Regions from separate parts of the Vibrio japonicus genome, predicted to be linked through region 2. Evidence: predicted binding sites of a transcription regulator. Region 2 holds the regulator's gene; each other region holds the start of a gene.
The links. Region 2 encodes PurR, which represses purine synthesis genes. Its sites were predicted from a motif close to TNANGNAAACGTTTNCNTNA; they were not measured.
Positions count from the first base shown of each region.

Region 1: the regulator PurR is predicted to act here: its motif matches at 5,695-5,714, upstream of purL (phosphoribosylformylglycinamidine synthase).
Region 3: the regulator PurR is predicted to act here: its motif matches at 3,466-3,485, upstream of NP165_RS03130 (NCS2 family permease).
Region 4: the regulator PurR is predicted to act here: its motif matches at 1,853-1,872, upstream of purE (5-(carboxyamino)imidazole ribonucleotide mutase).

Region 1 covers NZ_CP102096.1:1,989,674-1,997,333, forward strand. The annotation lists gene NP165_RS09415 (tellurite resistance TerB family protein) at 1-574, shown strand, start outside; gene NP165_RS09420 (YaeP family protein) at 697-900, shown strand; gene NP165_RS09425 (DUF4250 domain-containing protein) at 907-1,098, shown strand; partial or broken gene NP165_RS09430 (DUF3622 domain-containing protein) at 1,154-1,378, opposite strand; gene purL (phosphoribosylformylglycinamidine synthase) at 1,630-5,553, opposite strand; gene mltF (membrane-bound lytic murein transglycosylase MltF) at 5,838-7,445, shown strand.
Region 2 covers NZ_CP102096.1:1,774,062-1,781,721, reverse strand. The annotation lists gene glgA (glycogen synthase GlgA) at 1-1,026, shown strand, start outside; gene NP165_RS08420 (alpha/beta fold hydrolase) at 1,182-1,985, shown strand; gene NP165_RS08415 (putative signal transducing protein) at 2,009-2,317, opposite strand; gene NP165_RS08410 (TVP38/TMEM64 family protein) at 2,317-3,006, opposite strand; gene NP165_RS08405 (TfoX/Sxy family DNA transformation protein) at 3,167-3,760, opposite strand; cyclic di-GMP riboswitch class I at 3,962-4,047, opposite strand; gene purR (HTH-type transcriptional repressor PurR) at 4,189-5,196, opposite strand; gene torD (molecular chaperone TorD) at 5,411-6,061, opposite strand; gene torR (two-component system response regulator TorR) at 6,298-7,026, shown strand; gene elyC (envelope biogenesis factor ElyC) at 7,068-7,660, opposite strand, start outside.
Region 3 covers NZ_CP102096.1:655,334-662,993, reverse strand. The annotation lists gene crl (sigma factor-binding protein Crl) at 1-166, opposite strand, end outside; gene frsA (esterase FrsA) at 268-1,515, opposite strand; gene gpt (xanthine phosphoribosyltransferase) at 1,615-2,079, opposite strand; gene NP165_RS03130 (NCS2 family permease) at 2,157-3,446, opposite strand; gene vcdP (small protein VcdP) at 3,917-4,003, opposite strand; gene NP165_RS03125 (aminoacyl-histidine dipeptidase) at 4,467-5,939, shown strand; gene NP165_RS03120 (ATP-dependent zinc protease family protein) at 6,231-6,671, shown strand; gene rimK (30S ribosomal protein S6--L-glutamate ligase) at 6,671-7,576, shown strand; gene NP165_RS03110 (succinylglutamate desuccinylase/aspartoacylase family protein) at 7,536-7,660, shown strand, end outside.
Region 4 covers NZ_CP102096.1:48,129-55,788, forward strand. The annotation lists gene NP165_RS00220 (DNA topoisomerase family protein) at 1-114, shown strand, start outside; gene NP165_RS00225 (5-(carboxyamino)imidazole ribonucleotide synthase) at 153-1,292, opposite strand; gene purE (5-(carboxyamino)imidazole ribonucleotide mutase) at 1,297-1,782, opposite strand; gene tsaC (L-threonylcarbamoyladenylate synthase type 1 TsaC) at 1,982-2,539, shown strand; gene hemF (oxygen-dependent coproporphyrinogen oxidase) at 2,551-3,468, shown strand; gene aroE (shikimate dehydrogenase) at 3,544-4,377, shown strand; gene NP165_RS00250 (DUF1488 family protein) at 4,377-4,643, shown strand; gene NP165_RS00255 (gamma carbonic anhydrase family protein) at 4,636-5,184, opposite strand; rRNA gene NP165_RS00260 (16S ribosomal RNA) at 5,717-7,268, shown strand; tRNA gene NP165_RS00265 (tRNA-Glu) at 7,357-7,432, shown strand; tRNA gene NP165_RS00270 (tRNA-Lys) at 7,435-7,510, shown strand; tRNA gene NP165_RS00275 (tRNA-Val) at 7,577-7,652, shown strand.

The DNA.
Region 1 (7,660 bases), 220 kb from region 2:
ATCTAGTTCTGGCACATTCAAATCGTTGGGCGCAGGTGCCGTTGGCGGAGGCTTGGTAAACTTGCTTATGGGCTCAAAAAAGAGCAAAAAACTAGGTAAGAAAGTCGGCAAGAATGCATTGAAAATTGGTGGTGTCGCAGCGTTGGCGGCCCTCGCTTACAAGGTCTACAACGATTCTCAGCAAACACAAGGCACGTCAACAGTCAAAGAGAGCTTCAATCCTGAAGACAATCTACACAGCGAACTGATCCTCAAAGCGATGGTTGCAGCGGCCAAAGCTGATGGTCATGTCGACCAGCAAGAAATGCAACGTATCGAGGCTGCAGTAAAAGACGCAGGAGCGGACACTCAATTGCAAACATTGCTGCACTCAGAGCTGAATAAACCTCTCGATCCTGCAGAAGTGGCTCGCTTAGCGCAGACACCGCAACAGGCTTCAGAAATTTATCTTGCGTCATTAATTGTCGTCGATGAGCAAAACTTTATGGAGAAAGCTTATCTTCAAGAGTTAGCAAAGCAACTCCAGCTATCTCCCGATGTCACCTATCAGCTTGAGCAACAACTGACAAACTAATACCTGTGTACAAAGAAAAAGCAATTGCTACATCCCCTTGAGCTAGCTCAATCTCTCGCTTTGAGTTTCCGCTTTTGGGTGTGTATATTTGAGAGCAGTTATCATTTATTAAGGATTTAGCCATGCAAGTATATGGATGCTGTGAATTAGTTCGCGCGCTTTACGCACAGATAGGAAGTGGTGATCAGGCGTATGTGCCTAACGCGATTTCATGTGCAGTTAAAGCGTTGAATGAAATTGCCGCCGATGAATCTTTACCAATGGAAGCGCGAGAAAAAGCAGCGTTTGCCGCGGCAAATCTACTAATTTCAGATTTTGAGGATTAACTAAAGATGAATCTAGCTAACTTTGAAAGCATGGATCCCGTGATGCTAATGAGTATTGTCAACATGAAGCTACGTGATGACTTTGGCGGTGACCTCGATAAACTGGTAAATTTCTTCGATATCGATAGAGCAGCCTTAGAAGCTAAATTAGCAAGTGCTGGATTTGATTTTTTGCCTGACGCAGGACAGTTTCGTTAAGCCACATACAAAAAAGGTTGACGATGTCGTCAACCTTTTCAAATCAAGCGTATTATTCAGCGTTTCGTGCTTTTCTTTGTGCTGATTTACGTGAGTTACGCTCAGTTTGATTCTTAATAAATGCAGCTAACTCCTGCTCACCCCAAGCTTTTGCAAGCTCTTCCGATTCAAAACCGCTTTCTCTTTTCGATACTACTGTTTTTCTCGATGTCACTTGGCGTGTAATCTCCGCGCACCAACCATTACGTTTTTCTGATACGCGTACTGCAAACTTAGACATATTATTACCCTCAAGGAAGTTGTGTGTATTGCTTTGAGTTGTCCATCGGTATGAAGCTCATGTCGCCCCTTCCCTTGGCAAGGGCGGTATTAGAGCATAAATGTCAGATCTAAGCTGTAAAAATTTAGCGTACTCAGCGGATTTTTTATCTAACACGAACGAATCATTTACTCTGCCGAAAACCTTTACACAAAAACCAAAAAGCGCAAGCATAGGGCTTGCGCTTTCAGCTTTAAGTTATCGAAATTCGATTAACCAAGGTTCTTACGTGCGTTTTGGAACATACGCATCCAAGCGCCATTTTCACCCCATCCCTCTGGAGACCAAGAGTTTGCAACCGTACGGAATACACGCTCTGGGTGAGGCATCATAATGGTTACACGACCGTCAGCAGTTGTTAAGCCAGTAATCGCATTTGGCGAACCATTCGGGTTGTTCGGGTATTGTTGCGTTGGGTTACCGTTATTATCAACGTAACGTAGTGCCACAGTACCTGACGCTTCAATTGCGTTTAGGTGCTCACCGTCACGTACTTCTACACGACCTTCACCGTGAGAAACTGCGATAGGCATACGTGAGCCTGCCATGCCATCGAAGAACACAGAATCGGACTTCTGTACTTCAACTAGGCTAAAGCGCGCTTCAAAACGCTCAGATTCGTTGCGAACAAAACGTGGCCACAAGTCTGCACCTGGGATAAGTTCTTTCAGGTTAGAAAGCATCTGACAACCGTTACACACACCTAGAGAGAATGTCTCTTCACGGTTGAAGAACGCTTGGAACTGCTCACGAGCTTGTGCGTTAAACAGGATAGACTTCGCCCAACCTTCACCCGCGCCTAGTACGTCACCATAAGAGAAGCCACCACAAGCCACCAGACCTTGGTACTCTTCCAACACTGCTTGACCTGTTAGAATATCGCTCATGTGGATATCAGTCGCTTCAAAACCAGCACGGTCAAACGCCGCCGCCATTTCAACGTGAGAGTTAACACCTTGCTCACGCAGAATCGCCATCTTAGGTTTCGCGCCTTTCGCAATGTAAGGTGCTGCGATATCTTCGTTGACATCAAAACTTAGAGATACATTCAGACCTGGGTCAGTGTTGTCTTTCTTCGCTTCAAATTCTTGGTCTGCACATGCTGGGTTATCACGTAGCGCCTGCATCTTATGCGTTGTTTCTGCCCAGATAACACGTAACTCTGTACGTGAACGCTCAAGTACAACCGAATCACCAGACGTGATAACAAAGTCGTCTGACGCATCAACTGAACCAATCACATGCGAACACGCTTCTAAACCGTTAGATGCTAGCGTTGATAGTACCGAATCCAGATCTTCATTCTTAACTTGAACAACCGCGCCTAACTCTTCGTTAAATAGGACAGCCAAAGCATCGTCACCATTCTCTGCAGAAGAAAGACCAGCGATGTTCGCTTTTACGCCACAATGACCAGCGAATGCCATCTCAGCAAGAGTAACAAACAAACCGCCGTCACCTTTATCGTGGTACGCCAGTAGCTTGTCTTGACGAACAAGCGTCTGCATTGCATCGAAGAAGCCTTTAAGCTGCTCTGCGTTATCTACGTCTGCTGGCTTGTCACCAAGTTGTTTGTAAACCTGTGCCAATGCCGTCGCACCTAAACGGTTCTTACCGTTACCTAAGTCAACAAGAACCAGTGAAGTGTCGCCTAGTCCTTCCAAGGTAGCAGGGGTACGAAGCTGCGGTGTCACTGTTTTACGGACGTCTTCTACACGACCAAAGGCTGTGATAACAAGAGACAGTGGAGAAGTGACTTCTTTGCTTTCGCCATTCTCTTCCCACTTGGTCTTCATTGACATTGAGTCTTTACCAACCGGGATAGTCAAACCTAGCGCCGGACATAGCTCTTCACCGACAGCTTTCACTGCTTCGTAAAGACCTGCATCTTCACCAGGGTGACCCGCTGGAGACATCCAGTTCGCAGACAGTTTAATGCGCTTGATATCACCAATGTCAGTCGCAGCGATGTTAGTTAGTGACTCACCAACAGCCAGACGAGCAGACGCGCCGAAGTCTAGTAGAGCAACCGGAGTACGCTCACCCATCGACATCGCTTCACCGTGGTATGTGTCGTAACTTGCCGCCGTAACTGCACAGTTCGCTACAGGAACCTGCCAAGGACCAACCATCTGATCACGAGCAACCAAACCTGTTACTGAGCGGTCACCGATAGTAATCAGGAACGTTTTCTCTGCAACCGTTGGCAGACGAAGTACGCGATCTGCCGCTTCATTGATTTCGATACCGTCGCGAGTAATCGCCGGGCTATCTACTTTCAATGTCGTTGCTTCACGGTGCATCTTCGGTGTTTTACCAAGCAAGATATCCATTGGCATATCAATTGGTGTGTTATCGAAGTGAGAGTCTTCTAGCGTCAGATGACGCTCTTCTGTTGCCACACCAACCACTGCGTAAGGTGCGCGCTCACGCTTACAGATTGCATCGAACGCTTCCATGTTTTCTGGTGCTACTGCAAGTACATAACGCTCCTGAGATTCGTTACACCAGATTTCCAGAGGGCTCATGCTCAATTCATCATTTGGTACATCACGTAGCTGGAACTTACCACCGCGCTCGCCGTCGTCACAAAGCTCAGGAAGTGCGTTAGAGATACCGCCCGCACCCACATCGTGGATAAATGCGATTGGGTTCTCTTCACCTAGCTGCCAACAACGGTCGATCACTTCCTGACAACGACGCTCCATCTCTGGGTTTTCACGTTGTACTGAAGCGAAGTCCAGATCTTCTGCAGATTGACCAGACGCCATTGAAGAAGCCGCACCGCCACCAAGACCGATGTTCATTGCAGGACCACCAAGTACGATTAGGCTCGCACCTACTGGGATCTCTTTCTTCTGAACGTGCTCGTCACGGATGTTACCCATACCACCAGCAATCATGATTGGCTTGTGGTAACCACGCACTTCTTCACCCGCGTGAGACGTCACTTTTTCTTCGTAGGTACGGAAGTAGCCTAGCAGGTTTGGACGACCAAATTCGTTGTTGAATGCCGCGCCGCCTAGAGGACCTTCAAGCATGATGTCTAGTGCGTTTACGATACGACCCGGCTTACCGAAGTCTGTTTCCCACGGCTGTTCAAAACCAGGAATACGCAAGTTAGAAGTTGTGAAGCCAACCAGACCCGCTTTTGGCTTACCACCGATACCGGTCGCGCCTTCATCACGGATTTCACCGCCTGAGCCGGTTGATGCACCTGGCCATGGAGAGATAGCAGTTGGGTGGTTGTGCGTCTCTACCTTCATTAAGATGTGTGCATCTTCATGGTGGTATGTGTATTGACGAGATTTAGGATCTGGGAAGAAACGACCCACTTTCGACCCCGTCATTACCGCTGCGTTATCTTTGTAAGCAGACAGAACGTGGTCTGGTGTCGTTTCGAATGTGTTTTTGATCATCTTAAACAGAGACTTCTCTTGGTCTACGCCATCGATAGTCCAATCTGCATTAAAGATCTTGTGACGACAGTGCTCTGAGTTCGCCTGTGCAAACATCATCAGTTCAATGTCGTTCGGGTTACGACCAAGCTTAGTAAAGTTCTCTACCAAGTAATCAATTTCATCTTCTGCGAGTGCTAAGCCTAGGGAAACGTTTGCTTCTTCAAGCGCAAGACGACCACCAGCCAAGATATCAACGTGTGCCACTGGTGCAGGTTCTGCAATGGTAAATAGTGCTGAAGCCGCTTCAAGTTCGGTGAATACCGTTTCCATCATACGGTCATGGATTAGTGACTTAATCACATCAACTTGCGCTTGAGACAGTTCAGATGTCGTCTCAACGTAGTAGGCTGTACCGCGCTCAAGACGCTTAACTTTGCCTAAACCACAGTTTTTAGCAATGTCGGTAGATTTTGAAGACCAAGGTGAGATAGTACCCGGACGAGGGGTAACCAAAAGCAAAAGACCTTGAGGCTCGTGCTCTTCGATCGTAGGACCGTACGTTAGAAGTTTTTCTAACTTTTCTAACTCTGGCACGTCTAAATCAGCGGTAAGATCAGCAAAGTGCATAAACTCTGCGTAAATACCTGTTACAGGTAAGTCTTGTTCACGACAAAGTTCCAGTAGTTTATTAACACGAAACTCAGATAGAGCTGGGGAGCCACGCAAAATTCTCATGTGCTTAGGTCTCTTATGCAATTAATTAAGGTAGTATTGGAATAAATTCAGTCACTTATACTAAATCAAGTCGAACTTATACCGATTCCACCTCTCCTTTGCGAGCGCATTATATAGCAATTGTTTTTGTGATGTAACATCAAACGCAACCGTTTGCGTCATTTTTTTTGTCAATTTTGAATTACACCAAAATCCGGACATAGGTTCGATTGCTTTCTCATTGTCTTGCCTTGTTATGACACTTTGATATAAATGCCTTACTGGATGTATGAGATCGTTATTTAATGAAAAAGTATTACCTTTCCCATCTACGCGCGTTTGCTTTAATAATAGTTAGCGCTTTGACACTGGCAGGCTGCCAAATCGAGTCTGAACCTAAAAGTGATCTGGAGCAGATAAGAGAACGAGGCGTGCTGCGTGTTGGTACACTTAATAATCAGCTATCCTACTATATTGGCCCTGATGGCCCTGCGGGTCTGGATTATGAGTTAGCACGAGAGTTTGCTAACCAACTCGGCGTGAAGCTAGAAATGAAACCGGCTTATCGCGCATCGAGTCTTTATCCAGCACTTCTCAATGGCGAAATAGATATCATTGCCGCCGGATTGACACAATCTCCAGAGAGAATGAAGAGTTTCCGCCCTGGCCCTGCTTATTACTATGTCAGTCAGCAAGTCGTGTATAAGCAGGGCAAGTGGCGACCTAGAAACCTGGATCAGCTGCTAAACAAGCAAGCTGAACTGATAGAAAAAAATGAAGGGGACTCTGTTCTTCAGATTGTTGGCGATTCACATTTTAACCAAACGCTGAGTAATATCCATGCACAGCATCCAGAGTTTAGCTATGAAATAGATCAAGATGCCGATGTTAATGACCTTCTTAAAAAAGTATCGGATGGAGACTTATCGTTTACTGTCGCAGACTCAGTAGAGGTTTCCCTTTCTCAACGCATCTACCCTGATATTGCTGTTGCCTTTGAGCTAACCGAAGACCAGCCAATTTCGTGGTTTTTAAAGCCCTCTCAAGATGAAAGCTTATATGCCCTCGTTATTGAGTTCTTTGGGAACATCAAACAGTCTGGCGAGCTTGGCGCGCTTGAAGAGAAATACATAGGCCACATCGACTCTTTTGATTATGTTGATACACGTGCATTTATTCGCGCACTCGATTCTAAACTACCTAAATGGTCATCGCTTTTCCAAAAATACTCTGAAGAGTTTGACTGGCGCTTAATTGCAGCGCTTGCTTATCAAGAATCTCATTGGAACCCTACCGCTAAATCACCGACTGGTGTGCGTGGTATGATGATGCTAACTCTACCGACTGCTAAAATTGTAGGGGTAACCAATCGCTTAGATCCTGAACAATCTGTTAAAGGCGGTGTCAAATACTTGCGCCGTATGGTTGATCGAATCCCCGACTCAATTGATGAACATGAGAAAATATGGTTTGCTCTTGCTTCATATAATGTTGGCTATGGTCATGTAATGGACGCGAGACGCTTGACGCGTAAGCAAGGCGCAAACCAGGATGCATGGTCCGATGTAAAAGACAGACTTCCTTTATTGCGTCAACATGCCTATTACAGCCAGACCCGATACGGATACGCTCGTGGAGATGAGGCGAAGAATTACGTAGAAAATATTCGCAGGTACTATCAAAGCATTATCGGTCATGTTGAGCAGCAGTCGGCTGAAGTTGACGCGGAGAATATGGACGACTTTACCGTCATTCAAATCCCAGAATCTGCTTTGTCGGGTGCGAACAATGTTTCTGCGGCTGATTCAAGCGATGAAACGCCCCCTAGCGAAGCCGTACCTAGTGAAGATATGTCTAGTGAAAATGGGCCAAACGAAACAATGTCGGATGAATCTACGACTATCGAGAAGTAAACCCTCTGATGAGCACTCAAAGATATTAATTTTGTAATAAAAGACTGGTATAACCCAGAATAACGAACGGCCAATAGCGAGATTGAACACAAACTATTGGCTGAGTTGTGTCCCAATAGGAGATAACTTTATGCGTGGACGTAAACTGAAATCAAAACGAATCAACAAAACCGTTGCGTCAAATCGCCGCAAACGAATGTTAAGTAACAATAAGA
Region 2 (7,660 bases):
GGTCTTGTCCCATTTTTGCTCAAGCATCGTTATGCGCATGATGCTTTTTATGCAGAAATGAAGAGCGTGTTATCCGTGCATAACTCGGTATTTAAAGGGGTATTTAGCTACGATGAATTACAGTGTATTTCGGAGTTTCATGGCAGATACGCACCTGATGCGGCAGTGAGCCTAACCCATATATCGATGCTTAAGGCTGGCGTATTAAACGCAGACAAAATTAACGCTGTGAGCCCTACCTACGCCGAAGAGTTGAAAACAGAATTGGGGAGCCATGGCATGGCGGCTGAATTTCAGGCCCGTGCTGACGATCTCGTTGGTATCCTGAATGGCTGTGATTACTCTTCGTGGAACCCTGAAACTGATACTCTGATACCTGCCAATTACAGTGCTGACCTCGACAGTATGGTGAAAGGCAAAGCGGAATGTAAGCGTAGCTTGCAAGAAAGAGCTGGGCTGGACATTAAAGACGTCGCGGTATACGGCATGGTTTGCCGACTGACTAACCAGAAAGGTGTTCATTATCTACTGCCGATTCTTTCGAGGTTTCTAAAGTACAACCTACAATTGGTGATTGTTGGGACGGGTGAACCCGCACTAGCTCATAAGCTAAGAGAGATGGAAGCGCTGCATCCGGATAATTTTAAGTTTATTGAAGCTTACGATAACGGTTTAGCGCATTTGGTTGAGGCTGGATCAGATTTCTTCCTTATGCCATCGGAATTTGAGCCGTGTGGTTTAAATCAGATCTACAGCATGGCTTACGGCACGTTACCCATTGTTCGTGGGGTCGGTGGACTCAAAGACAGTGTGAACGATTACGATGAACATCCGGATGTCGCGACTGGGTTTGTCTTCATGGAGCCCGAACCGATGGACTTACTACTGACACTTCAGCGTTCTTTGCTGCTTTATGCACAACAACCTGAAGAATTCAGACGTGTTCAGCTCCATGCAATGCAACAAAACTTCTGTTGGAACAAAGCGGCTACGGAATATGTTTCGCTCTACCGCCAGGCAATTTAAGACCAGAAAAATAGAGTAAAGGCGTCAATTGACGCCTTTTTTCGTTATGAGACGGGATAAAGGGCAAGAATTGATATAAGCTGAATTTCAACGAGTCGACTTTGTGGTAGTCTTCTTGTCCTTCAATCAATCAGTTACACCATCAAATCGACGTTATGAGTTCTACACTGCTTTTTCACAAAACTTATCTGCACCCGACAAGTAAAGAATGGGTTGTGTTTGTGCATGGGGCAGGTGGAAGTTCTTCAATTTGGTTTAAGCAGATTAAAGCCTACAAGCAACACTTCAATCTACTTTTGTTGGATCTGAGAGGGCATGGGAAATCCAACCAATTGCTCAAAGAGTTGATTTCAAGTCGCTATACATTCAAAGAGGTGACCCAAGATATTCTTAAAGTCTTGGACCATCTTAAGATTTCATCTGCGCATTTTGTTGGCATGTCTTTAGGAACCATTATTGTCAGAAACGTCGCGGAGCTAGCCTCGGAGCGCGTTAAGTCAATGGTGCTAGGCGGCGCTGTAACGCGATTTAACATGCGTTCACAGTTTTTGGTACGTGTGGGTGACCTTTGTAAGCACATCGTGCCATACATGTGGCTGTACAGCTTATTCGCGTACATTGTCATGCCACAACGCGCTCAAAAAGAGTCGCGCCACCTGTTTATCCGAGAAGCCAAAAAACTGTGTCAGAATGAATTTAAACGTTGGTACATTCTCACCACTGAAGTGAATCCTCTCATGCGCTATTTCAAAGAGCGAGAGTTGCCTATCCCAACGCTTTACCTGATGGGGGAGTTAGACTACATGTTTATCAAACCCGTGAAAGAGATGGTGGCCGTGCACAATCGCAGCCAACTGTTGGAGATCCCAAATTGTGGCCATGTGTGCAACGTGGAGCGAGCGGATGAATTTAATCAGCACTCTATCGATTTCATAAAACAGCAAATTAGATCGGCGTAGCTTACTTATTATTCATTTACCCATTAAATGGGTGAGACGGCACCGCAATTCCAGCAGACACCGAACTGAGCTTCATTCCTTTCACCGCAACCATTGCATACCCAAGCATTCCCAATCGTAGGTGTTTGGTATTGTAAGATGACTTCTTGAGCTATACCCAATTGATGCTTATCTAAAAGCCAAACATAGGGTTCGCTGTGTTCACCAAAGGGGATTTCCCCCTGTAGTCCAAAAATACCTTCACCTCTTACCTCGCATTCAACACCATGAGATTTAAGAAGTTCGCAAACAATGTGAGCTTCAGGTGGGGTATTTGCGGTGAACACTTTCATTAAGACTGACCATTGTAGGAATGCGGGGATTTAAGTTTGGCCATTAGCCACTTCACAATAATAGGAAATAAACCCAGCAATGCAAAAGAGGCCAAAACAGAAGGAGAAACGATTCCCGACAGTGTGTCGATTTGAGCGAGTTGTGTTCCGGCGTTTAGGTAAACCGCCGTTCCAGGTAACATTCCAAGTTGGCTGACCAGATAGTAGCGGCTGACTGATATTGGCGTCAGACCCATAAGCAAGTTGATCAGGAAAAAAGGAAACACTGGAATGAGTCGCAGCGAGAAGAGATAGAACGCGCCATCACGCTCAACACCTTGATTAATCGCTTGGAGCTTGTTACCAAATTTGCTTTGAACCCACTCTCGAAGCAAAAAGCGGCTGCTCAAAAACGCCAAGGTTGCGCCAATGGTGCTGGCAAATGACACTAGGAATAAACTCACCCAAAAGCCGAAAAGTGCAGCGCCTAATAGGGTAACGACGGCGGCACCGGGTATTGAGAATGCTGTAATTGCCACATAAGCGAGAAAGTAAACCAACGCTGCCAGTGCAAAGTTTGCATTGATAAAATCGTCTAACGCAATTTGCTGGGCTTTGGCATTGTCGAGTGTCAGATACTGGCCGAAATTTGTCGCTAAGAAAATGATCAGGCCAAGCAGTATTAAGCCAAGGATCCACTTTTTATTCATTACCAAGTCCTACTTCATTGCTTACTTTGCTAATTATTCATGTCGTCTTGACTTAAACGACATGAAAGTGACATATCTGATAAGAACGCCTAAGTGGATAAAAAATTCCCTTAAAAAAACAAAGTCAGCACAGGGCTGACTTTTCTATATCTAATGAGGCTTACTTTCCCAGCATACTCAGCAGTTCTTGCCTGCGGCTTTGGGGGATAACCGACCAATGCGTTCCATTTATAGCGCCTTCTAAAGCCCATAACAGTTCCACATTGAGCTCGGACGTCTGTGTCGATTGAATTGCTCTAAAAGCCTCAACCGAACCTGCGTTTTTCAACGACTCGACATCACTGATGCCGGCTTTTTTCAACATGCGCTCTGTTGCAAGGCGCAAATTAGGCAAGTCTTTTAATCGAGTTGGCTTTGCTTCTGCTTGAATCTGTTTATCTTGCTTCGCTGCTTCAAGTGCGTCTTGGGCCATAGCTAAAGTGCGTTGCTCATCATTGGACCAATCCTCTGTCAATGCAAAATATTTGGTCACTACGGGGAAGCCACGCTTTTTATAAACATATGGGTCAAGCCCGATTTCTTTGCATCGTTTTGCAAGTTCGTCATCGGCCCTTATATGAAGTTTGTCGTTTACTACAAGTGCAAACATAGTGTCATCGGCAAATATGCCGAAACCACCAAACATTGAGCGGGAGTGAATTTTCCCCAGTCGCTCAAATAGCCTCATAGAGTCTTTAAGTATTGGTTTATCCATGCTGTGTTTTCTCGGTGTATATGTATACGCCACCAATTCAGGTCCGAGAGAGTAGCAAAATATTGCATACATTATGTCAGTAAGGCGTCATACAAGTGCATATTCCACTAAGTTTTGTGAAACGCCAACGGAACGCTGCTTCTGAGGAAGAGCCGACATCTTGTGGATGAAGAATCCATTGTATTGCATTTGCATTTTGCCATCGGCAACCCCGCTACCATACATATACATACTTAGGCCGGTGGCTTTGCGTCCTATCTTTTCAGAGTAGTTTGCCCTGTGCGTGGCTCTAATCGAACTTTCAGAGGATAAATAAAAATCGTTCAAATTATCATGGGGAGATGAGCTAAATGTGATCTTAGTTCCGAGGTGATTAGGTAGTTGTGCATTTAACCACCATCAATCAAAGGGTTAAATGCACAAAAAGGTTATTTATTCAGATTTTGCACGGTGCATCGTTCAACGATTTCTGGATGCATTTCAAAAACGCGTTTTTCGTGTTCTTTGTCTTTGATGCGCTCTAACAGAATTTCGAAAGCATTTTTACCTACACGGCGCTTTGGTTGGTGTACGGTGGTTAACGGAGGAGAGAAATATTCAGCCAGTTCTATGTTGTCGTAACCAATAACAGACATGTCTTCGGGAATACGGATCCCTTTTTGCTGCAGTCTGCTCATTAGGCCAAGTGCCATCGTATCGTTGAAACAAAACACTGCCGTAGGTTTTTTGTCCATTGCTGCGATTTTATCCGCTGCCAGTACTGCGGTATCACATTCGAAGTTACCTTCCAGTATCCAATCTTCTTCAACGTTGAGATTCGCTTCACTCATTGCGCGTCGATAACCAGCAATACGCTCTTGGCACGCTAACTTTTCAAAATGTCCACTTAGGCACGCAATATCCGTGTGACCGTGGTCGATCAAGTATTTCGTTGCTAGGTAGCCACCTTCTTCTGAATTATCGATGATCTTGTCAGCCTGAGAGCTTTCCGGACCCCAATCCATGATGACTTTTGGAATATCTTTGTGACGCTCAAGCATTTCGCTGAGTTCTTCAGTAAGATCAGAACACATAACAAGAATGCCATCGACGCGTTTTTCAGCCAGCATGCGGATGTAGTCACGTTGCTTTTCGTAGATGCCGCCCGTATTACACAGGATCAGCGTGTAGCCTTGACGGTAACAATAGCTTTCAACGCCATCGATCACTTCTGAGAAGAATAAGTTTGTTGACTGAGTCACCAGCATGCCAATGGTACGAGTCGTGTTGCATTTTAAGCTACGAGCAACCGCACTAGGCGCGTAATTAAGCTCTTTGACTGCTTCCATTACTTTTTCTTGAGTAGCTTCAGCAACAAAGCGTGTTTTATTAATTACATGTGAAACCGTTGTTGTTGACACACCGGCTAAGCGGGCAACGTCTTTAATAGTGGCCATAAAGTTCTGTCCTGTCGATTACTGCCACAGAAGTATATTCAAGTTTAGAATAATTTGGCAGAAAGTATCAGAAACACAAAAACCGCTTTGTTAGCGGTTTGTATTCATTTCGATCATTGTTATCGTTTGCGGACACAATTTTAGACTGCAAACCTTTTAAGAGCAAATAAAAGGTTTGCGTATCAGGGAGAAACCTACAAAAACAGAATCGCCTTTATTCTTTACCTTGTAGGTAGCGGCAATCTAATTCTAGGAAGGAAACAAGTAATTGTACGATAGACGCGTAGAAGCCAAATTTATCCAAAGACTGGCACTTTTGGGAAAACTGAGGTGTCCAGCTTAATAGATGCTGGTGGATAAGCTGTGCTTGCTCGGTTAGGGCGTTATCTAATTCATGCTCTTTCTCTAACTTGTTGGAAAGTATGATTAAGTTGCCTAAAAAGTCCAATTCAATTGCGATGTGATCAGCAGGTTCATTCAGGCTCTTGTCCACTTCAATATCGTAGGAGCGCATTAAATCTTCCATCTCTTTTGCTGGCTTATCGTTCAAAAGACCGGATTTTCCAATGTAAATAGAGGCATAAGGAAGTGCGGAATCTCTGTCTGATTTTAAAAAGAGATCGCAAAAGTCAGCAGCAAGCTCTAGCTGTGCGTCTTCTCTGTCTAAAAGACGATTTAGGGAATCCACGACTTTTGTAACAGCAGGTTTCAGCGACTCATTTTCGCCAAGTCCTGACAGGAAAGAACGAATTTCTACTGAATGATATTGCTCCAGACTCTCTTGCGTTAACTCTCTTGCCAAAAGGCTAGACAGCCACCAGTAGATTTCCGCGCGTTTTTCATTGAATGCTTTGATTTCTTGCATTAGCTGAGACTCCTAAGATAACTGCCAGGTAGTCTACATAATAAAAATGAACAGCGGTAATGGTGATTATGTCGATTTAAGTCTAAATATTAAGGATAGTAAACAGGTAAGCGGGTTTTGTTTTGAATCAATAAAAAACCATCTTTCGTAAATTTAAAGTGACAAATACTAGAAATGTTACTAGTTATGAATAGAATACAGATCAATATGAAGACCAAAGCAAATAAGTGGTGTAAATGAGTTATCACGTACTAGTTGTAGAAGATGACGCAGTCACTCGCAGCAAGCTCGTTGGGTATTTTCAGAATGAAGGTTACCAGGTGAGTGAGGCCCAAAGCGGTGAGGAAATGCGCGAATCGCTACAAAATAATGCCATAGAAAATAATGCGATAGATTTGGTGATGCTAGATATCAATCTCCCAGGTGAAGATGGCTTGATGCTCACTCGTGAACTTCGCAGTAAATCAGACATTGGGATTATCCTGGTAACAGGACGCACGGATAGCATCGATAAAATTGTTGGTTTGGAAATGGGAGCCGATGATTACGTCACGAAGCCGTTTGAGCTTAGAGAACTTTTGGTTCGCGTAAAAAACCTATTGTGGCGAATTTCCAATACGCGCAATGCTTCAGGCTCTACGGTTCAAACTAAGCAAGATGAGCATGTGGTTCGTTTCGGTGAGTGGACTTTCGACATACAGCGACGCGCGTTAAGTCATGCCGGTGAGCCAGTCAAATTGACTAAAGCGGAGTATGAATTGCTGGTTGCTTTGTCTTCACACCCTAAGCAGGTGTTAAGCCGAGAACGTATTTTAAACATGATCAGCCACCGGGTGGACGCGCCTAACGATCGCACAATCGATGTTTTGATTCGCCGCATGCGCGCTAAGATGGAGTTTGATCCTAAGAATCCACAAATCTTTGTTACGGTTCACGGTGAAGGGTACATGTTCGCCGGAGACTAAAACTCAATAAAAAAATACCGAGGCTTTCACCTCGGTATTTTTTATCCTTCGTTTTCCGTCGCTAAAGGCTTTTCTGGGGTAGATACCCAATCACGAAGTGATTGCCAGATACGGCCAAGTGTTTCATGCCAGTAGCGCTCAGTTTGCTCTAAGTACTTGGCTTTAGGTGTGTACTTCTCCCAAGCCTGAGTGACATTTTGAAACGCGAGATAGTTTGTTGGTGCTGGGTAAGGATCTAACCCAGCAGCGTGAAACTCATTAAGAGCTCGCTCCATATGACTCGCTGACGTCACCAATACGAGCTTTTTATAGCTAACAAATGCGGCGGCTTGGCGAGCTTCTTCCCAAGTGTCTTTTGCTGTTTCGAGAAGAATAATGTCCGATTTAGCGACCCCCAGTTCTAACGCAACCTGACCCATCATACGAGCATTGCTAACTTCTGCCCCCCCAGCGTAGCCGGAGAGAATGAGTTTTGCCCCCGGATATAGGCGCATAACACGAATCCCCTCGGCCAAGCGCATTAGCCCTGCGCGGCTTAGCTGTGAAGTTGGAGGCATTTCATCATCGACAACGTGGCCGCTACCAAGCACCATCACGTAATCTATCGATTCGTCCACAGGGAAAAACGCGGTGT
Region 3 (7,660 bases), 1.1 Mb from region 2:
CCCAGAACTCTCTCTTTTCCGGTGACTTTTTGTCGTTAACACACACAGACAAACAATCAAAAAGATAAGACCCATCTACACATTGAGGTTCACGTAAATAAGGACCAATCGAGCGAAGTGAGGAAAGCAAGCGATAATGGGTTGGACTTTTTATTAAGTCAGACATATGAATCTCCGTATTCATGACTGTATTTATTATTACAGGTGCACAATTAAAGCTTTATTACAGTGCCCTTAGTTTCAGTGTCCCCCAAATCGTACCGTATGTCACCTGGTTAGCTCGTCCTCCAACCACTGAATAGCCAAATCGAGGGATTGCTCATATCCTTTTGTAATCGTTTTGGAACTGATTTTTTTTGCCTTACCATAGTCACTAAAAATTGCAACGAGCTGGTTATCACTATACGGTGAAACTGGATCCCCTTCTAAACTCATCGCCAAGATTGGCACTTTGGTTTTCCGGCTAGAAAGAATGCCTTGTACCTTTAACGACCATGCCTTCAATTGACTCGCTAAGCTATGAATGTCGACCGCACTTTTGCCTAAACGCGAGGCCAATACATCTAAATACATTTGAGGCATCTGCTTGAGCTTTTCAGGTGAAGAAAGTACCGAATGAATAGGTGCACCTAACGAAACACAAGCTTTAATTTTGTCTTGTTCCAAAAATGACAAGCGCACCATGGCATTACCACCAAAGCGAAACCCAATTAAGCCTACTCTAAAATGGTCCACCCAAGGAATATTGTGAAGCTCGTTGAGGACCGCTTGGTGTAAACATGAGGTATCTTCTGTGAGGTTCCAATGAGTATTATGTCCAATAGAAGGCATGTCGACAGTGAGCATCGCAATGTCTTTTTTTGCGAAATGGTCTTTAAATAACGTCCAAAGATCCGTTTGTAAGCTATCTAACCCAGCACTCACCATCACAACTGGTTGAGGTTTATCTGTGTTCGTTAAATGAAGATGCGCGATAATCTTTTTGTTCTGATAAGGCACTTCAATACGCTTAACAATGTACTTCGTTTTTTTGGCCGCATCGTCATAGGCACTGTTAGCAAGGACCCTAGCCTGTAGCGCTAAGTTATCATTCTTCAGGTGGGGATAACCGGCAATGCTGTAGCATAAGGAAGCATTAAAAAGTTCATCCGCCGCTTCCTCTCCTTTTAGTTCACCCGAACGTTTTTGATGAAGCATGCCAAGCTTGATCCATTCGTACGTCCAGTTGCCGCTATGGTATCCCATGACTGTGTCCAGCCATTGTTCCTGAGTTCTGGAGTGCTTGGAAGACGCGATTTTAGCAAGAACGGCCTCTATCTCAATGGGGTTTAACCCCTGCCACGCCCACTGCATTCGGCGCAGGTTGCGATACCATCGATAACCTTCTTTCTCACGCTTTTCTTCCAAAAACGTTTGACTACTCGGCATATATTGAATCAGAGCTGAAGTTTCTCTTGCTTGTTTGTGTTTAACAAATAGAGTCTCAGAGATATTTTTGCTCACTTCTTCGGACATAGGAGAACCTGGATAATTGCTGTTTAATCAATAGTAATAAAAAAAATGACCCAGTGAAGGGTCATTTATCAAGAAACTGAAAGTTATCGCTACGTTTCGTTATTTTTGCTTGCGATTGATAGGCTCAATGTACTGAATAGCCATATCCCACGGCTGTTCAATCCAAGTTTCTTGAGCAATATCCACAACATAGTCATCAAGCAACGCAGCACCTGATGGTTTCGCACATACTGCGATCAATTTCGCTTTAGGATACATATCACGTAGCTGACGAGCCGTATCACCACTATCGACCAAATCTTCAACAATAAGGTAACCTTCACCATCGCCTTCTGGCGCTTTTAGAACGCTCATATCACGTTGGTGATCATGGTCATAGCTAGAAATACAGATGGTATCTACATAGCGAATACCTAATTCACGCGCTAGGATTGCACCAGGAACTAAACCACCTCGGCTTACTGCCCAAATACCTTTCCATTGTTCTGCTGGCATCTGTTTTGCTGCTAACTCACGGCAGTATGCATGCATTTGGTCCCAAGTAATGACGAATTTCTTGCTCATTGTTATTAACCTAAATCTAAAATTGTGAGGGCCCGTAAACCAGAATAGCTCCGGATTACAGACCCTTTAAAAACTACTTAAGCGACGATGTATTTAACGATAAAGATAGCAGACATAATCCAAACACTTAGAGATACACCGCGACCTTTACCACTAAACAGTTTGATAGCAGCGTACGCAATAAATCCAAAAGAAATACCTTCTGCGATAGAGAACGTCAGTGGCATTAATAGACACGTTACTACGACCGGAGCCGCTTCTGTTAAATCACGCCAATCGATACTTACCAAGCCAGAAAGCATCAGAATAGCTACGTAAAATAGAGCACCAGAGGTCGCGTATGCTGGAATCATTCCTGCTAATGGCGAGAAGAATAGTGCAAGTAAGAATAAAATACCAACTACAACTGCGGTCAAACCTGTGCGGCCACCAGCAGAAACACCAGAAACACTCTCGATATACGATGTTGTATTCGATGTGCCTAGAAGAGCACCGACTGAAGTTGCTGTCGAATCCGCCAGAAGCGCTTTATTAAGACGAGGAATCTTGCCATCTTTGCCCACTAGACCCGCTTTTTGAGACACACCAACGAGCGTACCTGCGGTATCGAACAAATCGACAAACAAGAAGGCAAATACAACAGAGATCATGCCAACTTCAAAGACAGCAGAAAAATCTAACTGAAGAAAAGTCGGCGCAATGCTTGGTGGCGTTGACATCACGCCGTTCCATTGCACATCACCAAACAAAAGACCAAGGCCTGTAACCGCAAGAATCGCAATCATCACCGCACCTTTAACACCGCGATGAACAAGAGCAATTGTCATAAAGAAACCAACCGATGCAAGCACAGCAGGCACCGATGTTATGGCACCTAAAGAAACTAGCGTCGCTGGGTTATCGACAACAATACCTGCATTTTTCAGTGCAATAAACGCAAGGAACAGACCGATGCCCGCAGAAATGCCCGTACGTAACGATAGCGGAATCGAGTTTATGATCCATTCACGAATTTTAAACACGCTCAGAAGAATAAAAAGAAGACCCGAGCAAAATACGGCTGCCAATGCAACTTGCCATGTGTAGCCCATGCCAAGTACAACCGAATACGTAAAGAATGCGTTTAACCCCATACCTGGAGCTTGAGCAATAGGGTAATTAGCGACAAAACCCATAATGAAACAGCCAATGGCCGCTGCCAAACATGTCGCGACAAAGACAGCGCCACGGTCCATACCTGTATCAGCCAAAATCGCTGGGTTCACAAATACAATGTAGGCCATCGTCAAAAAGGTTGTCATACCTGCGATGATCTCAGTTTTCACGTTCGTGCCGTTTTCACTGAGTTTAAATAGTTTTTCGAACATAATCGAATCCTAGAGGGTGAGAGGTAAACGGTTGCGTAATCGATTGGCGGGGATTATAAAGTCATCAAATATCAAATTCCAGACGGATTTCGGTCTAAAACTAATATTTTTATTAGTAATCAGTACTTAGACATGGCAGAGAGCGTCACAGGGTTAAGAAAAAGCGCAGAGAATCAATGGATAACGACTTTTTTGAATAAAAATTCTAAAAGATGTTTTTTTGCACCATGTCGCAAACTTTCAGCGGATGATCTGTTCGAGATAAGAAAGGTTGTATGTGTTTATGCGAATAAAACACAACTTTGATCCTCAAGTCAGGATCGGAGCCTATTATGAACGCAAAAAGATAAGATAAAAAAACGCCACTCAATGAATGAGTGGCGGTTGAATCATGTCAGCTCAAAAGGAGCTGTAAATAAATTCCAATATATAGGGGTGAACAAAACTGTTCGAGAGTTACAAGCTTTAGGTTAGTAACCAAAAGTTGTTGGGTATGCAAAGCTGCTAGTGTAAACAGAGCTGTTTATCCAGAACGCTGCACTTGGTAAACCTTTCATAAACATCACCTTCTAAATCAAGTTAAATAGATAACAAATTCTGATTTCTCGGTTCCCTGGAGGCGACAAATCGGACTCATCCTTTGAGCATTTTGTCTTCGCTTTCGAAGTTGTGACCACTATAACTTAAAGAAATTAAATTACAAGAAAAATCGTGACTCAAATCACATAAAGTTCATAAAGTGACTAAGATCAAATGAACCGTGTAATTAAATTACAAAATTATTACTACATTACGAATATTTTGAGCTTAACCATAAGATTTCATGCGGATCAGCGTGTGTGATTCAGTTCAAATTCTGTGATGCCTTCGACCATTTTCGTTTCTGCTTTTACTATTACCTAGGCTCAGGTGGTGCTATTCTTAGTTCCTCTAATTTATAAGTCAGATTTGGTTTTTTGTTCTAGCAAATCCCAATATTTGCTTTATAAGATCTGGCATTGTTCGAAAAAGGAGCCATCCGTGTCCGAATTCCATTCTGAAATCAGCAACTTATCCCCTGCCCCATTGTGGCAGTTCTTCGATAAGATCTGTTCTATCCCTCATCCTTCTAAGCATGAAGAAGCATTAGCTCAATACATTATCGAGTGGGCGAAAGAACAAGGCTTAGAAGTTCGTCGTGATCCAACAGGCAACGTTTTTATTAAAAAGCCTGCGACGCAAGGTATGGAAAACAAGAAAGGGGTCGTTCTTCAAGCTCACATCGATATGGTTCCGCAAAAGAACGAAGACACTGAGCATGACTTTGCCAAAGATCCTATCCAACCATACATCGATGGCGAATGGGTCACAGCGAAAGGCACAACACTCGGTGCGGACAACGGCATTGGTATGGCATCTTGCCTTGCTGTACTGGCATCAAAAGATATCAAGCATGGCCCGATTGAAGTTCTGCTCACTATTGATGAAGAAGCAGGCATGACTGGTGCATTTGGCCTTGAAGCTGGTTGGTTGGAAGGTGACATCCTTCTTAACACTGACTCAGAGCAAGAAGGCGAAGTATACATGGGCTGTGCGGGCGGTATTGATGGTGAAATGACATTCGACATCAAACGCGAAGCACTTCCAACAGGCTACGTGACGCGTCAGCTTATCCTAAAAGGCTTAAAAGGCGGCCACTCTGGTTGTGATATTCACACGGGTCGCGGCAACGCAAACAAACTGGTGGCGCGCTTTTTAGCTGGCCACGCGCAAGAACTCGACCTACGCCTAATTGAATTCCGTGGCGGCAGCTTACGTAACGCCATTCCTCGTGAAGCATTCGTTACTGTGGCGGTTCCAGCTGAAAACGAAGCTAAACTGGCAGAGTTGTTTGAGTTTTACACTAATCTGCTGACTCAAGAACTCGGTAAAATTGAGACAAACATCGTCTCATTCAACAAAGCAATTGATACACAAGATCAAGTACTGGCTATTGCCGATCAACAACGTTTCATTGCTGCTCTGAACGCTTGCCCTAACGGCGTGGTTCGCATGAGTGACGAAATCGAAGGCGTGGTAGAAACATCACTTAACGTTGGTGTTATCACGACAGAAGCAGACAAGATTCGAGTTTTATGTCTTGTTCGTTCACTGATTGACTCTGGCCGCAATCAAGTAGAAAGCATGCTGACTTCTGTTGCTGAACTTGCTGGTGCGAAGATTGTGTTCTCTGGTGCTTACCCTGGCTGGAAGCCTGATGCAGACTCAGAAATCATGGCTATCTTCCGTGATATGTATGAAGGCATTTACGGTCACAAGCCGAACATTATGGTGATTCATGCGGGCCTTGAATGTGGTTTGTTTAAAGAACCTTACCCAAATATGGATATGGTCTCTTTTGGCCCTACTATTAAGTTCCCACACTCTCCGGATGAGAAGGTAAAAATCGACACAGTTTCACTGTATTGGGATCAGATGGTAGCGCTACTCGAAGCAATTCCAGAAAAAGCATAATCTCGTTCTCTTAACGACAAAGTCACTATGAAGCCAGCCTCAGCGCTGGCTTTTTATTGCTCTTTTTTCCAAATAATTCTTATCACTCAATAAATTAATTTTGTCGTAACGGTGATCTTTTTTAGTTAGTCACTCCTACTTAAGGTTGCTAAATTCGCGCTTCTTGAAGCACCCTGGGGTGGGTCCCTTACCCTTCTTCAAGCCAGACTCGTCTATACTCAAACGAGTTACATTGGGGATGCTAAATTCCATCAAGCATCTTTCATCTTCTCTAAAAAGATTATTACTGCAATGAAAGAAAAACTATTAGTAGGTTGGCGTGAAGCTCTTAGCTTGCCAAATTTAGGTATTAGAAAAATTAACGCAAAAATCGATACCGGAGCCAAAACTTCTTGTTTACACGCATTCAAAGTAGAAGCCTTTGAGAAAGACGAAACTCTTTGGGTGAGATTCTGGATTCACCCGATTCAGCGTAACTCAGATGTAGAAGTTATGTGCGAAGCTGAAGTTCTCGATGAGCGTGTCGTACGCGACTCTGGTGGTCATGAAGAAATGCGTTATGTCATCAAAACTGACTTGGCGATTGGCGGTGAAACTTGGCCAATCGAAATAACGCTGACCAACCGAGAAAACATGGCTTTTCGTATGTTATTAGGCCGGACCGCGATGCACAATCGCATCATAGTGGATCCGGTCGAATCGTTTTTAGTCCCTTTCGAGGAAAGTAATTAATGAAAATTGGTATTCTGTCTCGCAACTCTAAGCTGTATTCAACCCGTCGTCTGATTGAAGCGTGTAAAGAGCGCGGTCACGAAGTGAAAGTCATCGACGCCCTTCGCTGTTATATGAATATCAACTCGGATAAGCCTGAGATTCACTTTAAAGGTGAAGAGTTAGCAGGTTTTGATGCCATCATCCCACGTATCGGCGCATCGGTGACCTTCTATGGTACTGCGGTGCTTCGACAATTTGAGATGATGCACGTTTACCCGGTAAATGAATCTGTCGCTATTACGCGTTCTCGTGATAAATTACGCTCAATGCAACTGCTTTCACGCAAAGGGATTGGAATGCCGATCACAGGCTTTGCAAGTAAGCCAGATGACGTTAAAGACTTACTTGACATGGTAGGTGGCGCACCAGTTGTTATTAAGCTACTGGAAGGTACACAAGGCATTGGTGTGGTTCTAGCGGAAACGCGCAAAGCAGCTGAAAGTGTTATCGAAGCATTCCTAGGGCTAAAAGCCAACATCATGGTGCAAGAGTACATTAAAGAAGCGGGCGGTGCGGACATCCGCTGCTTTGTGATTGGCGACCGCGTAATTGCAGCTATGAAGCGCCAAGGTGCAGAAGGTGAATTCCGTTCCAACCTGCACAGAGGCGGAAGCGCGTCTTTGGTGAAAATCACACCTCAAGAGCGCAGAACAGCCGTAGAAGCGGCAAAAATAATGGGATTAAATGTGGCTGGGGTTGACCTCCTTCGTTCTGAGCGTGGACCACTAGTCATGGAAGTAAACTCATCTCCAGGTCTGGAAGGCATTGAACATGCAACCGGAAAAGACATTGCAGGGATGATCGTCGCATTTATTGAGAAAAATGCATCAAGCCAAAGGACAAGAACGCGTGGTAAAGGCTAAACGCAATAGCGCATTCGAATTTCTCGGTGAGTCTATCTCACCGGGGACACGTAAAATGATGGAGCTGGAAGCAGCTAAACTTTA
Region 4 (7,660 bases), 1.1 Mb from region 2:
TCTGGCAAGTGTGAAAAGTGCGGTTTCCCACTCTTGGTAGAAAAAAAATTAGCCAGTGGTAATAAAAAGCAGTGTGCTGACCGAAAGTGTCACCACACGCAATCAGAATCTTAAATAAGAACGGCGCTCAATGCGCCGTTTTTTCATTGCTTTTAGTTACTGGATGAGAAGTTTTCAGCAAACTCATGGACAGCGGGAAAGGCAGGTTTATCCAGTACACCAGCCAGAGCGCATAGTCTTCTTTGCAGTTCACCGGAGTAATCACCACAGACGTTTATATGACCCATCTTGCGCCCTTGTCGCTTTTCTTTGCCATACCAGTGAATGTGGCAACCGTCCATTTCTAGAACAGCTTGTGGGAGAGTGTCTTCGCCTAAGATGTTGATCATCGCAGTTTCACGAATCAGCTTAGTGCTACCAAGAGGCAGACCACATACTGCACGTAAGTGATTTTCAAACTGACAGGTTTCTGCGCCTTGCTGAGTCCAGTGGCCAGAGTTATGAACACGAGGAGCGATCTCGTTGACTAGGAGTGTCCCTTCAACATCGAAGAGCTCAAGTGTTAATACACCGACATAATTGAGAGTATTGGCCACAGCAGTGAACATTTCCTCGGCTTGTGCTTGCAGTTCAAGGTCAGAAATTGCAGTAGATAAACTCAAAACGCCGTTAGTATGGATATTTTCCGCTAAAGGATATACCGCGACAGAACCATCTTTTCCGCGTACACCGACAAGAGACACTTCGCGGCTGAACGGTACAAATTCTTCAGCAACAATTGCTTGGTTGTCGGTTGCGGTAATGCACTCTTCCATTTCTGCCCAAATTGCATCGGCTTGGGAGGCATCTTTCAAACGCCATTGGCCTTTACCGTCGTAACCGCCAAGGGCACTTTTTAATACCATTGGTACGCCAACGGATTCGATCGCGTTATAAAAATCGTCACGAGTGTTGATGATGTGGTACTTCGCATTACGGACCGCAGCGGTATCTAGAAGTGCTTTTTCAATACGGCGATCTCCACCGGCTTTGATGGCTTCTGAAGATGGTAAGAATTTACCGCTTTGTTCGCAGGTCTCAAGAACGTCATGGGGAATATGCTCAAACTCAGCTGTAATGACATCTGCGTTTGCTATCGCATTCTCCAGCCCTTTACCGATTACCGTTTGAGTTAAAGGATGGACGATATGTTCGCTGCTGACATCATACGCGGAAATTTCAATATTCAATGGCGCGCCAGCAAGAGACATCATTCGAGCGAGTTGACCAGCCCCCAATACTAAAACGTGCATCAGATTAGTCCTCTGCTGGGTTTGGGTTAGCTAGAACAGTTTCCGTTTGCTCGTTGCGGAAAGCCTCAACTTTCGCCATTACAGACTCATCATGAGTACCAATGATTTGAGCAGCTAGGATACCTGCATTTGCAGCACCAGCTTCGCCAATAGCAAGCGTGCCAACTGCGATGCCTTTAGGCATTTGAACGATTGAGAGTAAAGAGTCCATTCCTTTTAGCGCACGAGACTGAACAGGTACGCCCAGAACTGGGAGACTGGTAAATGCTGCAGCCATGCCCGGTAAATGAGCAGCGCCGCCCGCGCCAGCAATGATCACCTTTAATCCACGTTCTTTCGCACTGTTTGCATAGTCAGCAAGAAGTTGAGGTGTACGGTGGGCAGAAACAACCTTGGTTTCGTACTCAACTCCGAATTTATCCAGCATCTCTGCTGCTAACTTCATGGTAGGCCAATCCGATTTTGAACCCATGATGATACCGACTTTCATCTCAAACTCCTTAAACGCTGCACTAAATAGGTGAGGATTAGTTTGTGCGCATTATACGGGGATTTTCATGCGAAGCAAACGTTTGCGTTGGGTTTAAAATATGATGGTTACAATCTCAAAAGAAATAGCTTTAGGCAGCTTTCTGTATTATTTGTACACTTGGCAATATAAATGAGAAAGATTCAATAGGAAGAGTGTCGTGGACAACTTTAGTAAAGCGCTTAACGCTTTGAAAAATGGTGAAGTAATTGCCTATCCGACGGAAGGCGTGTTTGGTGTTGGTTGTGATCCAGATAATGCAGAGGCAATAAAAAAGCTTTTGGCACTTAAGCAAAGGCCTGTTGAGAAAGGGCTCATTCTTATTGCGGCTAACTATGAGCAGCTTCTGCCTTATATTGATGAATCCCAACTGACTCAGGCTCAGCTTGATAAAGTTCATCAGTCTTGGCCAGGACCCGTTACTTGGATTATGCCTTGCAGTGACAAAGTGTCTAGTTGGGTTTCCGGGCAGTTTGATTCAATTGCGGTACGTGTTACTGATCATCCTTTGGTACAAAAGATGTGTAATGAGTTTGGAAAGCCGTTAACCTCTACCAGCGCGAACTTAACCGGGCAACCACCGTGTATGACAACAGAGCAAGTTGAACAACAACTTGGTGATAGATTAGTGGCGATTCTGGAAGGGGAAACGGGTGGTCGAGATAAACCGAGTGAGATTCGCGATGCTAAAACGTCACAAGTATTAAGACAGGGTTAACAGGGAAAAAAATGTCAGCCATAAACAAAGAAACAGTTAAACAGTTCTTAATGGATTTGCAAGATTCGATTTGCCATCAACTAGAGCAAGTCGATGGTCAAGCAAAGTTCGTTGAAGATGCTTGGCATAGAGAGCCGGGCGAACGGCTTGGTGGCGGAGGAAGAACACGAGTCATGAAAGATGGCTCCGTGTTTGAACAAGGTGGTGTGAACTTTTCCCATGTTCAAGGTAAGCAAATGCCTGCTTCTGCAACTGCCCATCGTCCTGAGTTAGCTGGTCGCCATTTCGAAGCAATGGGTGTTTCTCTGGTTATGCATCCTAACAACCCATACGTACCAACGTCTCACGCTAACGTTCGTTTCTTTATTGCTGAGAAAGAGGGTGAAGAGCCAATCTGGTGGTTCGGCGGTGGTTTCGATTTAACTCCGTTCTATCCATTCGAAGAAGATGCTCAATTCTGGCACGATGTAGCAAAAGAAGTGTGTGCACCGTTTGGCAGCGAGGTGTATGCCGAGCACAAAGCCTGGTGTGATAAGTATTTTTATCTTCCTCACCGCGACGAAACGCGCGGTGTCGGTGGCTTGTTCTTCGATGACTTGAATCAGTGGGAATTTGACAAGTGCTTTGATTACATTAAAGCGGTAGGTGAAGGTTATACCAAAGCTTACGCTCCCATTGTTGAGCGCAGAAAAGACATCGCATATGGCGAGCGAGAAAGGCAGTTTCAGCTGTATAGACGTGGTCGATACGTAGAGTTCAACCTAGTCTTTGACCGAGGCACCTTGTTTGGTCTTCAAAGTGGTGGACGTACAGAGTCTATCTTAATGTCGATGCCTCCACTTGCCCGTTGGGAGTACAGCTATCAAGTTGAGCCAAACTCGCCAGAAGCCGAGCTATACGATCACTTCCTTAAGCCGAGAGAGTGGTAAGGCTTTTCTCCTTATATAGATAGTGATAGGGTCATTGCTTAAGCATTGACCCTTTATTTTTCTGTAGGTAAGGATATGACACAGCAAACTGATCGTTACGCCGTTTTTGGCAACCCAATAGGGCACAGTAAATCTCCCTTCATTCATACTTTATTTGCTCGCCAGACGAATCAGGCTTTAACCTATACTGCAGAGCTAGCGCCAGTTGATGGATTTGTCCCTGTGGCGAAAGAGTTTTTCGCTACGGGCGGTAAAGGCTGCAACATTACCGTACCATTCAAAGAAGAGGCTTATCAATTTGCCACTCGACTTACTGAGCGTGCTAAATTGGCGGGAGCGGTTAATACACTCAAAAAGCTCGATGATGGCGAAATCATTGGTGACAACACCGATGGTGAAGGGTTAGTGCAAGACTTGTTGCAATGCCAAGTTCCGTTGTCAGGTGCTCGCATTTTACTGATTGGCGCTGGTGGGGCTGCGCGTGGTGTGATTAAGCCTTTGCTCGACCAAAAACCAGCAGAAATCATCATTGCTAACCGAACCTTATCGAAAGCTGAACAATTGGCGGAGCTATTTTCACCGTATGGCGAGATAAAAGCGCTGCCAATGAACGAAATAAATCAAGCATTCGATGTGGTCATCAACTCAACGTCAGCAAGCTTATCAGGCGAGTTGCCTGCAATATCTCCCGTTATCTTTACTCCGCATACTAACGCGTACGACATGATGTATGGCGCGGGGAAAACGGCATTTAACCAATGGGCAACGGAGAATGGTGTTGCAGCGGCGTACGATGGTCTCGGTATGCTGGTGGGGCAAGCGGCAGAAAGTTTTATGTTGTGGCGCGGTTTAAGACCGGGTACAAAACAGATCTTACGTGAACTTAGAAAAAACTTAGAAGGCGTATAATGAATCAATCGATTCTCTTCCCCGATATCCAAAGCTGGGATGAAGAGCAACAAATCGTAACGTTTCCAGCTCAGCAATCCGGAGCCTTAATAGAATGCTTTATTCGCAAAGCTGAGCTGGAAAAAATCTCTGGTCAGAGAATAGAAGAGGAGCAGCAAGCTCTTGATGTGTTTTCCCAGTGCCGTTTTGAACTGGAAGAGCTTGCTGAAGAACTGATAGAAGAGGAAGAGTTTAACGCGCTTGGTCAGATAGAAGTCATCAGTTGATATCTTCGACCTGATGCAAATAGTCTTCTTTATTCTGTACATAGTTGTCAGCCGACTTTTGCAAAAATGCTCGCTCTTTATCAGTTAAGGGGCGAGCTTGTTTAACCGGACTCCCCACATATAAGAAGCCACTCTCTAGAGTTTTCCCTGGTGGTACTAAGCTACCTGCGCCAATCATAACTTCTTCTTCAACTACTACACCATCTAATACAATCGTACCCATCCCGACTAGTACACGGTTGTGAATTGTGCAGCCATGCAGCATCACTTTATGTCCAATGGTGACATCGTTGCCGATAATAAGAGGGTAACCATTAGGGTTTTCCGCATTCTTATGTGTGACATGCAATACGCTGCCGTCCTGAACATTACTACGCTCGCCAATATGGATATGGTTCACATCACCACGGGCTGCAACGAGTGGCCAAATACTAGAATCATCGCCAATTTTTATATCACCCACTAAAACTGAACTATTATCTATATAGACGCGCTGACCAATTTGAGGGCAAATTCCTTTGTAACTCCGTAAAGCGTTCATCTTTTCTCCTTATCTAGGGTGATTTTTGGCTAATAGACACGAGAAGAGTGCCTAAAATAGAGTGTTTTGAATAGAAAATACCCAAACGGCAAAAAAATCAAAAAAAACTGAAAAAAGGGCTTGCCAACGTGACGGCGATCTCTATAATGCCCCCTCGCTGACACGGGAAAGCTTCGAAAGAAACAACAACGAGTTAGCAGGTTAATTAGCTAAGTCGAAAGACTTAAAAAAGTTTGAAAAAAGTGGTTGACACTAAACTTTATCTCGCTAAAATAGCCGCCTCTTCCGAAGTGATGTGAGTCACAAAGAAGAATAGTTCTTTAACAATATAAACCTATCAATCTGTGTGGGCACTCGTTGATGATAATCCAATTAGAAACTTCGGTTTCAAATTAGGTTTCAATGATACGAAGTGACCATTGAATCTTCGGATTCAGCACAGTCAATTCATTATCGTTCTGTTGGAACGATAATAGCTTTAAAATTACATTAGTAGTTTTGAAGTCAGTATTCATTGAGCCGACAAAATCTTAAATTGAAGAGTTTGATCATGGCTCAGATTGAACGCTGGCGGCAGGCCTAACACATGCAAGTCGAGCGGAAACGAGTTAACTGAACCCTCGGGGGACGTTAACGGCGTCGAGCGGCGGACGGGTGAGTAATGCCTGGGAAATTGCCCTGATGTGGGGGATAACCATTGGAAACGATGGCTAATACCGCATAATAGCTTCGGCTCAAAGAGGGGGACCTTCGGGCCTCTCGCGTCAGGATATGCCCAGGTGGGATTAGCTAGTTGGTGAGGTAAGGGCTCACCAAGGCGACGATCCCTAGCTGGTCTGAGAGGATGATCAGCCACACTGGAACTGAGACACGGTCCAGACTCCTACGGGAGGCAGCAGTGGGGAATATTGCACAATGGGCGCAAGCCTGATGCAGCCATGCCGCGTGTATGAAGAAGGCCTTCGGGTTGTAAAGTACTTTCAGCAGTGAGGAAGGTAGTGTAGTTAATAGCTGCATTATTTGACGTTAGCTGCAGAAGAAGCACCGGCTAACTCCGTGCCAGCAGCCGCGGTAATACGGAGGGTGCGAGCGTTAATCGGAATTACTGGGCGTAAAGCGCATGCAGGTGGTGTGTTAAGTCAGATGTGAAAGCCCGGGGCTCAACCTCGGAATAGCATTTGAAACTGGCAGACTAGAGTACTGTAGAGGGGGGTAGAATTTCAGGTGTAGCGGTGAAATGCGTAGAGATCTGAAGGAATACCGGTGGCGAAGGCGGCCCCCTGGACAGATACTGACACTCAGATGCGAAAGCGTGGGGAGCAAACAGGATTAGATACCCTGGTAGTCCACGCCGTAAACGATGTCTACTTGGAGGTTGTGGCCTTGAGCCGTGGCTTTCGGAGCTAACGCGTTAAGTAGACCGCCTGGGGAGTACGGTCGCAAGATTAAAACTCAAATGAATTGACGGGGGCCCGCACAAGCGGTGGAGCATGTGGTTTAATTCGATGCAACGCGAAGAACCTTACCTACTCTTGACATCCAGAGAACTTTCCAGAGATGGATTGGTGCCTTCGGGAACTCTGAGACAGGTGCTGCATGGCTGTCGTCAGCTCGTGTTGTGAAATGTTGGGTTAAGTCCCGCAACGAGCGCAACCCTTATCCTTGTTTGCCAGCACTTCGGGTGGGAACTCCAGGGAGACTGCCGGTGATAAACCGGAGGAAGGTGGGGACGACGTCAAGTCATCATGGCCCTTACGAGTAGGGCTACACACGTGCTACAATGGCGCATACAGAGGGCGGCCAACTTGCGAGAGTGAGCGAATCCCAAAAAGTGCGTCGTAGTCCGGATCGGAGTCTGCAACTCGACTCCGTGAAGTCGGAATCGCTAGTAATCGTGGATCAGAATGCCACGGTGAATACGTTCCCGGGCCTTGTACACACCGCCCGTCACACCATGGGAGTGGGCTGCAAAAGAAGTAGGTAGTTTAACCTTCGGGAGGACGCTTACCACTTTGTGGTTCATGACTGGGGTGAAGTCGTAACAAGGTAGCGCTAGGGGAACCTGGCGCTGGATCACCTCCTTATACGATGATTATTGCGATGAGTGTTCACACAGATTGATGGTTTATGTAGTTTAAGAGAAAGAACATCCCCCAAGATGTTCAACTTAGTGTCCCGTTCGTCTAGAGGCCTAGGACACCGCCCTTTCACGGCGGTAACAGGGGTTCGACTCCCCTACGGGATACCATTGGGTCGTTAGCTCAGTTGGTAGAGCAGTTGACTTTTAATCAATTGGTCGCAGGTTCGAATCCTGCACGACCCACCATTCTTTCCACGAAGAATGGCTTTTGTTTCACTTTTACCAAAAGTGAAGGCAAGAGAAAACTTATGTGGGCGATTAGCTCAGTTGGGAGAGCACCTGCCTTACAAGCAGGGGGTCACTGGTTCGAGCCCGGTATCGCCCACCATTCTCTAA